DNA from 4 places in the Janthinobacterium sp. SUN026 genome. Region 1 is predicted to be linked to each of the others. Evidence: predicted binding sites of a transcription regulator. Region 1 holds the regulator's gene; each other region holds the start of a gene.
What was found. Region 1 encodes FNR, which switches genes on or off when oxygen is low (the NO sensors DNR and NnrR bind a similar motif). Its sites were predicted from a motif close to TTGATNNNNATCAA; they were not measured.
Positions count from the first base shown of each region.

Region 2: the regulator FNR is predicted to act here: its motif matches at 1,269-1,282, upstream of OX459_RS00830 (universal stress protein).
Region 3: the regulator FNR is predicted to act here: its motif matches at 1,343-1,356, upstream of OX459_RS11065 (serine protein kinase).
Region 4: the regulator FNR is predicted to act here: its motif matches at 721-734, upstream of OX459_RS10045 (PAS domain-containing methyl-accepting chemotaxis protein).

Region 1 covers NZ_JAPQNU010000003.1:732,999-735,201, reverse strand. Annotated here, with positions in the region: gene OX459_RS18050 (FixH family protein) at 1-293, shown strand, start outside; gene fnr (fumarate/nitrate reduction transcriptional regulator Fnr) at 418-1,176, opposite strand; gene OX459_RS18040 (response regulator) at 1,426-2,203, shown strand, end outside.
Region 2 covers NZ_JAPQNU010000001.1:164,026-166,228, forward strand. Annotated here, with positions in the region: gene OX459_RS00825 (hypothetical protein) at 1-198, opposite strand, end outside; gene OX459_RS00830 (universal stress protein) at 268-1,104, opposite strand; gene OX459_RS00835 (HD domain-containing phosphohydrolase) at 1,417-2,203, opposite strand, start outside.
Region 3 covers NZ_JAPQNU010000002.1:279,930-282,132, reverse strand. Annotated here, with positions in the region: gene OX459_RS11065 (serine protein kinase) at 1-1,131, opposite strand, end outside; gene OX459_RS11060 (hypothetical protein) at 1,416-2,203, shown strand, end outside.
Region 4 covers NZ_JAPQNU010000002.1:66,172-68,374, reverse strand. Annotated here, with positions in the region: gene OX459_RS10050 (3-hydroxyacyl-CoA dehydrogenase NAD-binding domain-containing protein) at 1-361, opposite strand, end outside; gene OX459_RS10045 (PAS domain-containing methyl-accepting chemotaxis protein) at 989-2,203, shown strand, end outside.

The sequences.
Region 1 (2,203 bases):
GCCTGTCGTATGACGTGGCGCAAGCGCGCCTGACCGGTTCCGTGCACAGCTTCGGCAAGGCCTATCAGGCGCCTTTGCAGCTGCACCTGGCGCATGCGACCCTGCCGGAAAAGGATATCAAGGTGCTGGTGCAGCCCGACGCGGCCGGCAATTTTTCCGTGGCGCTGCCGATGCTCGAGCGCAGCCGCTGGCAAGTGCTGGTGGAAAACGACAAACGCGAGTGGCGCCTGTCCGGCATCTGGACCTGGCCCCTGCAGCGCAGCATCGCGCTGCATGCGGATGAAGAGCTATAACGTACAGCGCCGGGAAAACCGTAGCGAGCGGCAGTGATTTGTGGTTGAGAAGCGCAGCTGTGCTATAGCACAGCGAGCATCGCAGGCCGCAAAGCGCGACGTGCAGCAGGTTTTGACGGTGCTGTTACTTGCAGGTGTCCGTGCCGGCCGTAATCGCCTTCAATTTCGCCGGCTGCAGGATTTCAATTTCCCGGTTGGAGACGCGCAGCCAGCCTTCCTTCTTGAACTTCGACAGCAGGCGGCTGACGCTCTCGATGGTCAGGCCCAGGTAGTTGCCGATTTCCTCGCGCGACATGCGCAGCTGGAAATTGCTGCCCGAATAGCCGCGCGCTTCATAGCGCGACGCCAGGTTGACGATGAAGGCGGCAAAGCGCTGCGTCGCCTGCATATTGCCCAGCAACAGCATGACGCTTTGCTCGCGCGTGATTTCCTGGCTCATCATGCGGTGGAAATGGCGCAGCAGGGTCGGCATATTGCCCAGCAATTGTTCCAGGCTGGAAAACGGGATTTCACACACTTCGCTGTCTTCCAGCGCCACCGCATTACAGTGGTGGCGGTCGGCGCTGATGGCGTCCATGCCCAGCAGTTCGCCCGCCATCTGGAAGCCCGTCACCTGCTCTTCGCCGCCCGGATTGATCTGGTACGTCTTGAAATGCCCCAGGCGGATCGCATACAGGTTCTGGAACGAGTCGCCGATGCGGAACAGCGAGGCGCCGCGCACAATCTTGCGGCGGCGGCCGATGATCTGATCCAGCCTGTCCATGTCGCCCACATCGAGGCCCATCGGCAGGCACAATTGATGCATGCTGCAGGTCGAGCATCGCGCACGCAACGCCTCCACGTTCACGGTGGGCAAGGTTGGAGTGAGTAGCGCTTCAGTCATGTCGGTACCTTTTAGAAAATGCAACAACAAGTTTACTGCATACAGCCGCATACAGGGTTGCCGTATGCCAATTTCACCGTAAATTCGGCGAATAAACGACGTCCAGCCTTTAATTATATGGCAACATCGTCAAAAGCCCGTATGGGGCGGGCAATTTGCGCGGTGGCGCTTGCCAAGCTGGGGTATTGATAGGAAAATTCCTGACAGCATTATCTGCCGCCTGTGCCGCCCGGTACTGAAAAGGAAATCATGAAGCCTCTCGGCATTAAAGCAAAAGTCGCGCTGGCCACCAGCCTGACCTCGATCGCCATGATCGCGCTGGTCACCATGATCCAGGTGCAGCACATGCGCGACGACTTCACCCGAGTCCTGCTGAGCCAGCAATCGTCCCTGATCACCCGCACCGCCGCCGAGCTCGACGACAAGCTGGGCATGCTGCTGCAGATCGTCACCCTGACGGCCAGGCAGCAACCGCCGGAATTGATCGCCCGGCCCGCCCAATTGCGCGAATACTATTCGCGCCGCTCGATGCTGGTGCTGTTCGATGACGTGCTGGTGCTCGACGCGCATGGCGCCGTCGTGGCCGACATGCCGGAAGTAGCGGGGCGCGCCGGCATCAACGTCGCCGAGCGCGAGTATTTCCAGACCGTCCTGCGCACGCGCCAGCCCATGATCACCGAACCGATGCTGGGCAAGTCGAGCGGCATGCCCATCGTGCAGATGGTGGCGCCCGTGCTGGCCGCCGATGGCCAGGTGGCCGGCGTGGTGATCGGCGTGCTGCGCCTGTACAAGGACAACCTGCTGGGCCGCCTGCGCTCGGAAAAGATCGGCAAGAACGGCTATTACTTCATCCTCACGCGCGGCGCCGTGCCGCGCTACGTGCTGCACCCCGATACCAGCCGCTTGCTGCAACCGCGCAAGCCGAACGCCAACCTGACGACGACCCAGCTGCTGAAGGAAGATGGCGAAGGCAGCATGGTCAGCACCAACAGCCGCGGCATCACGGCCGTCAACAGCTTCAAGCGCC
Region 2 (2,203 bases), on a different contig from region 1:
ATAGCTGAGCTTGGCGGCCACATGCCAGGCGCGGGGACGGCGCACCAGCAGGCATTTTCTGGCCAGCTGGTAGCAGATGCCGAGCGCCAGCACGAAGCCGGCCGCGCTGCACAGCAGCATCCACGGCAGGGCGGACCACAGCAGTTCGCCGCCGAACGGCACCAGGCTATTGCCCCAATTGAGGAGTTGTTGGTTCATGTACATTGCTTTGATATGGATAAACAGGCAAGTATACCCATTGTGCAACGACATGGAGCGCGCTTGGTGTCAGTGCGCCATCAGCACCGGCAAGGTCATCTGGCGCAGCACGGTTTCCGTCACGCCGCCCAGCAGGATTTCGCGGAAGCGCGCGTGGCCGTAGCCGCCCATCACCAGCAAGTCCGCATGCACTTCGGCGGCCATGGCCAGCAGCGCCGCGCCGATGTCGCCCGTGGCGACGGCCGGGCGCACTTCGACGGGCACGCCATGGCGGCTCAGGTAGGCGGCGATGTCGGCGCCTGGATGGCGCGCCGGCTGCGCGTGGCCGACCGGCGGATGCAGCAGGGCCAGCACCACCAGGCGCGCCGCGCGCAAGAGGGGCAAGGCGTGGCCGATGGCGCGCGTCGCTTCCATGCTGCCATCCCAGGCCACCACCACCGTGTTGTCCACTTGTGCGAACTGGCCGCTGCGCGGCACGATCAGCACGGGACGGGCCGCGTTCAGCATCACGTAGGGCACCAGGTCGCTCATGGCGCCGGGCAAGGCTTCGCTGTCGTCGTGCTGGCTCAGCACCGTCAGATCGCTGTAGCGGGCGCTGACGGCCATGCCGCCATCCTCGTCGTCTTCGATCAGGCGGCGCTCGAGCGAGGCGGCGCCGGCCTGGCGCGCCAGCGTCTCGAACTGGTCGAGCGCCTGTTCCGCTTGCCCGTGCAAGGCTGAAATCTGCGCCGCCACGGCGCCGCCGCGCATGCCGCGGTTGTTTTCCAGGGTAAAGCGCGACATGCCCGTCATGGCGGCGCCGATCAGGTGCGCCTGGTGCGCGTGCGCCAGCCGCGCCGCGATGGCGATGCGCTGCGGCGCATGGCGCGACAGGTCGGCGTGGACGAGGATGGATTTGTAAGCCATGTTGTCACTCGGTAGTCAGGATGGCAACAAGGCTAGAACGGCAACACGGGCAAGTCCAGCATTGCCGTGCTGGCCGGGGCTTTTCTTATGCTGGGCTTGATGTAAGTCAAAAAAAGAGAGGTCAGGGCCATCTGCAAGTGCGCAGCCAGGAATTTGCAAGCTGTTTGATGTGCATCAAAATGCCCGCCCCAGCGCCAGCCATAATGGCATTGAACTCCTGGCCCCTCCAGTGGTCTGCATCGGCGCCGGCGCCATCTGTCCGGCACTTGCTTGTGTGACGCAACAACGCTGGCCGTGGCGGGAGTTCACTCTTCAAGCGGGCGCGTGGTGTTCCGCTTTCTCTGCCCAGCGCAGCCGGATGGCGTCGATGGCGGGCAGTTCCCCGACAAACAGGTCGACCAGCCGCGCATCGAAATGGCTGCCTTGTTGCGCCTGCAGATAGCCCACGGCGTCCGACACCGACCATGCGCGCTTGTACGGGCGCACCGAGGTCAGCGCGTCGAACACGTCGGCCACGGCGACGATGCGCCCCGCCAGCGGGATCGCTTCACCCGCCAAGCCGTTCGGGTAACCGCTGCCATCCCATTTTTCATGGTGCGACACGGCGATGGCGCGCGCCAGCGCCAGCATGCCGCCTTCCGCATGTTCGCCGATGATGTCGCCGCCGATGCGCGCGTGCGTCTGCATGATGGTCCATTCGTCCGCGTCGAGCTTGCCCGGCTTTTGCAGGATGCGGTCGGGGATGCCGATCTTGCCCACGTCGTGCATGGGCGCCGCGTGCAGCAGGTCGTCCGCGGCGGCCTCGTCCATGCCGGCGGCCACGCCCAGCAGGCGCGCGTAATGGCTCATGCGGATCACGTGCAAGCCTGTTTCATTGTCCTTGTATTCGGCCGCCAGGCCCAGGCGCTGGACGATCTGCAGCCGCGTTTCCTTCAATTCATCGATGCGTACCAGCGACAGGTGCGTGCGCACGCGGGCGCGCACGATGGCGGGGCTGAGCGGCTTGGTGATGTAATCGACGGCGCCCGCTTCAAAACCGCTCAGTTCGTCGCGCATGTCGTTCAGGGCCGTGACGAAAATGACGGGAATGGCGGCCGTC
Region 3 (2,203 bases), on a different contig from region 1:
GGCGGGCGCGGCCGCGAGGATCAGCTTGCGGTAGATGCGCGCTTCCTCGCGGTAATTGAGCGTATAGGGCACTTGCACGATGACCATGCGGTCGAGCAGCGCCTCGTTTTCGCTCTCTTGCAGGAATTTGCGGAATTCGGCCAGATTCGTGTGCGCGAGAATGGTTTCATCGAGGTAGATCAGGGGGAAGCGCGACACCTTGACATTCTTTTCCTGCGTCAAGGTCAGCAGCAAGTAGAGGAATTCCCGCTTGACCTTGAGGATTTCGATCATTTCCAGCATGCCGCGGCTGGCCGCGTACACGGCGCCGGACCACGACCAGGCGCGCGGATCGCCTTCGTCGCCGTATTGCGCCACTTTCGACAGGTCGACGGAACCGACCAGGTCGGCCAGGTCGGCCGTCGTGGGATCGTGCGGCGCATACGTGCCGATGCCGCAGCGGCCCGCCTCGGACAAATGGATGCGCTCGACGGGCATGCGCAGGAAGTCGCCCGCATACTGCTCTTCCAGGCGGGCGCGGCAATGTGGGCACAGTTCGCCCTGCAGCTCGGCATCATAGCTGGCGCGAAAGTCGGCGCGCATGCTGTGCGGCACCAGGTGCAGCGGCGATTCGTGCACGGGACAGCCGGCGATGCCGTACAGCGCGCCTTCGCTGCTGTGGCTGTATTCTTCCAGGCCCCGCTTGAGCAAGATCACCATGGTCGACTTGCCGCCCGATGGCGGGCCCAGCAACAGCAACATGCGGCGGCCCACTTCGGAGCCGGCGGCGGCCGCCTTGAAGTAGGCGGCGACCCGGTCGATCGCCTCGTCGATGCCGAACAGCTCGTCGTCGAACAGGCGGCAGCGGAAGCGCCCGTTGCCGTCGGTCTGGCCATTCCAGCGCATCATGTCCCACAGGTACTGGTGCGCGCTGCGCGTCAGCAGGGCGGCGCGGCCGGGCAGGATTTGCTCGAGGAAGTCGGCAAAACTGCCGCGCCAGGGCGTGATGCGGTGTTTTTCCGCCCAGGCCGCCATGCCGTGCACGAAACCCGCATGCTGGGCCGCGCCACCGGCGTCCGTCGTATTGTCGGCGGCTGTATTGGCGCCGGCTGAGGCCGCTACCGCAGGGGCGTCGTCGGATTGGCGTGTCATACCAGGGCTCGTTATTGCAGGGCTCGTCATTGTTTCCTCATCCTTGCTGTTGCTGGCGTTGCTGCCGTGGAGCAGGCCCGGTTCCAGCCTGTCGGCCAAGTATACGGCGGCGCCTCTGCCCGCACGCCTGATCCCGCTCAACCTTGACGAGGGAACTATTTTTGCACTTGCTGTCCCCCAATGGGGCAGGGCGGCCAGGCATCCGCGCGGTTCAATCCAGATCAATACCGGCCCGCGCAGCCCGTCCACACTGGAAGCTTGCGGCGACCCACGAGGAGAACACGATGATAGGCAACGAAAATGGTTTCAGCGCCCCGCCCGGCAGCAGCGGCAGGGGACAGAGCGCGGACGATGAAGAGGCCGTCGGCCAATTTTCCGTCCCGGGCGAAGACGACAATACAATCGAGAGCGCGTCCGTCGCGGATGTGCCCGACGCGCTGAGCGGCGTCAGCATGGAATTGCTGGAAATCAAGCGCAGCATCGAGGACGGCATGCGGCAAAGCATCGCGCAAGCGGGCGGCGCGCGCGCGGCCGACGCCTTCAGCGACAGCGGCAATATCCAGGGCGTGTCCATCGGCCTGGGCGAGGGCGCCAGCGACAGCTCGTCCGGCGAGCCGGGCTTGCCGGCCCTGACCCTGTACGTGGCCGAGCCCACTTCCGTCGACCGCGCCAAGGCCGCCATCGTGGGGGCCATGGGCGTGCGCGCCGTGGCCAGCGACAAGGTGCCCGTCAACATCGTCGTCACGGGCGTGATCGATGCGCAGCCCCACCGTTTCCGCCTGCGCCCCGCGCCGGGCGGCGTGTCGGTCGGGCATTTTCGCATCACGGCCGGCACCATCGGCTGCCTGGCCGTGGGGCGCAGCGCACCGCGCAACAGCCGCCTGATGATTCTTAGCAATAATCACGTGCTGGCCAATTCCAACGGCGGCGTGTTCAACGATTGCATCGTGCAGCCTGGCCCCATCGACGGCGGCCGCTGTCCGCAAGACCAGGTGGCCGTGCTCGAACGCTTCGTGCCCATCAATTTCAGCGGCGGCGTCAATTTTGTCGATTGCGCCACCGGCTGGGCCTG
Region 4 (2,203 bases), on a different contig from region 1:
TCTGCGCGCCAGGCGCGGCCACGCGGTAATTGCAGCCCAGCGCCAGCTCCAGGCCACCGCCCATGCAGACGCTGTGGATGGCTGCCACCACGGGCTTGGTCGATTGCTCGACGACGTTGATCAGGGTGTGCAGCGTTGGTTCCGTGAGCGCCTTGGGCGAATTGAATTCCTTGATATCGGCGCCGCCCGAAAAAGCCTTGCCGGCGCCCGTGATGACGATGGCTTTGACGGCGTCGTCCGCCAGCGCCTGGCGGATGCCGGCCACGGCGGCCGTGCGCGTCGCCAGGCCCAGGCCGTTGACGGGCGGGTTGGCCAGGGTAATGACGGCAACGGCGCCGTTCACTTGATATTCAGCACTCATGTCTCTTCCTTGTTGGTCTATAGGTTTTTGCTTGGCGATGAGGTGGTTGCAAGGGATGAAGCTGCACTATACCGCATAAAAGAACGCTCGTATTATTTTTGTCGTGCGCGCGCCGGCGCCAGCATGGTACGCCATGGTACAACATCATTTGCGGAAAGATTCTGCTGCATGCAGCAAGGTCCAGTAGAAGCTATCACTTGGATATTCATTTAAATAATAAAAGCACAATAATAATAACGCCGTTTTATTATGCAAGGAAATGCGTTTGTTATATGCCGACATGGGCCAATTACGACAGTTTTTACATTATTTATTCCCGCCCCTTGTTTTTCGCCAGATGCTGGGGAATAATAAAATTGTTGATACAAATCAATACTCTACAATTTATCTACAATAAGGCATACCGCAGGAAAAACACTGGCGGCCGTTCTGCGCGCACATTCTCACCGATTATCACCAGATGTCGACCGCGGCAATAACATTGCTGCCTTTTATGGATAGCAGTAAAAGTAATAGCAGCGGCATTATCGTTCCCATTCCTCTTCTCACCCCGAAGGAAATACTATGGACGCAGCCAGCCATGTCAGCCACTCCCAGGATCTGGACTTACAAGCGATAAATACTGCATTGAACCGTGTCCAGGCCGTGATCGAATTCGAACTCGACGGCACCATCCTGCATGCGAACGACAATTTCCTGCGCGTCGTCGGCTATACCCTGGCGGAAGTACAAGGCAAGCACCATGCCATCTTCTGCGACCCCGAGTATGTCAAGACGGATGAATACAGCAACTTCTGGGCCAAGCTGGGACGTGGCGAGTTCGACCATGGCGAATACAAGCGCCGCGCCAAGGATGGGCGCGAAGTGTGGATCAACGCATCCTACAACCCCATCCTCGACGCGGACGGCAAACCGTATAAAGTCATCAAGTTTGCCACCGACATCACGGCCACCAAGCGCCGCAACGCCGATTACGAAGGCAAGATCGACGCCATCAGCAAGGCCCAGGCCGTGATCGAATTCCGGCTCGACGGCACCATCCTCGACGCCAACGACAATTTCCTCAAGTCCGTCGGCTACACGCTCGACGAGATCAAGGGCAAGCATCACCGCATGTTTTGCCTGCCCGACTACGCCAACAGCGACGACTATGCGCAGTTCTGGCACAAGCTGGGGCAAGGCCAGTTCGACGCGGGCGAATACAAGCGCCTCACCAAGGACGGCCGCGAAATCTGGCTCAACGCCTCGTACAACCCCATTTTCGATACGGAAGGCCGGCCCTTCAAGGTGGTCAAGTTCGCCAGCGACGTCACGGCCCTGAAAAAGCGCAACGCCGAGTACGAAGGCAAGGTCAGCGCCATCGGCAAGGCGCAGGCCGTGATCGAATTCGACATGCAGGGCAATGTGCTGGATGCGAACGACAATTTCCTCGCCGTCATGGACTATGACTTGAGCGATATCAAGGGCGAGCACCACCGCATGTTTTGCGAGCCCGAGTATGCGAGCAGCGCCGAGTACAAGAAATTCTGGCAAAAGCTCAACCGCGGCGAATTCGACGCGGGCCGCTACAAGCGCCTGGGCAACCATGGCAAGGTGGTGTGGATACAGGCCACCTACAACCCCATCCTGGACCTGAACGGCAAGCCGTATAAGGTGGTCAAGTTCGCCATCGACATCAGCGAACAGGTGAACCTGGAAAACAGCATCCAGTCCAAGGCCGCCAACGACAGCCGCAAGGTCAATGCCTTGCTCGAGTCGGTGGCGCGCGCGGCGCAAGGCGACCTGACCTGCAATATCGTGCCCGAGGGAGACGAGCCGATCGACCTGCTGGCCGGCGGCATC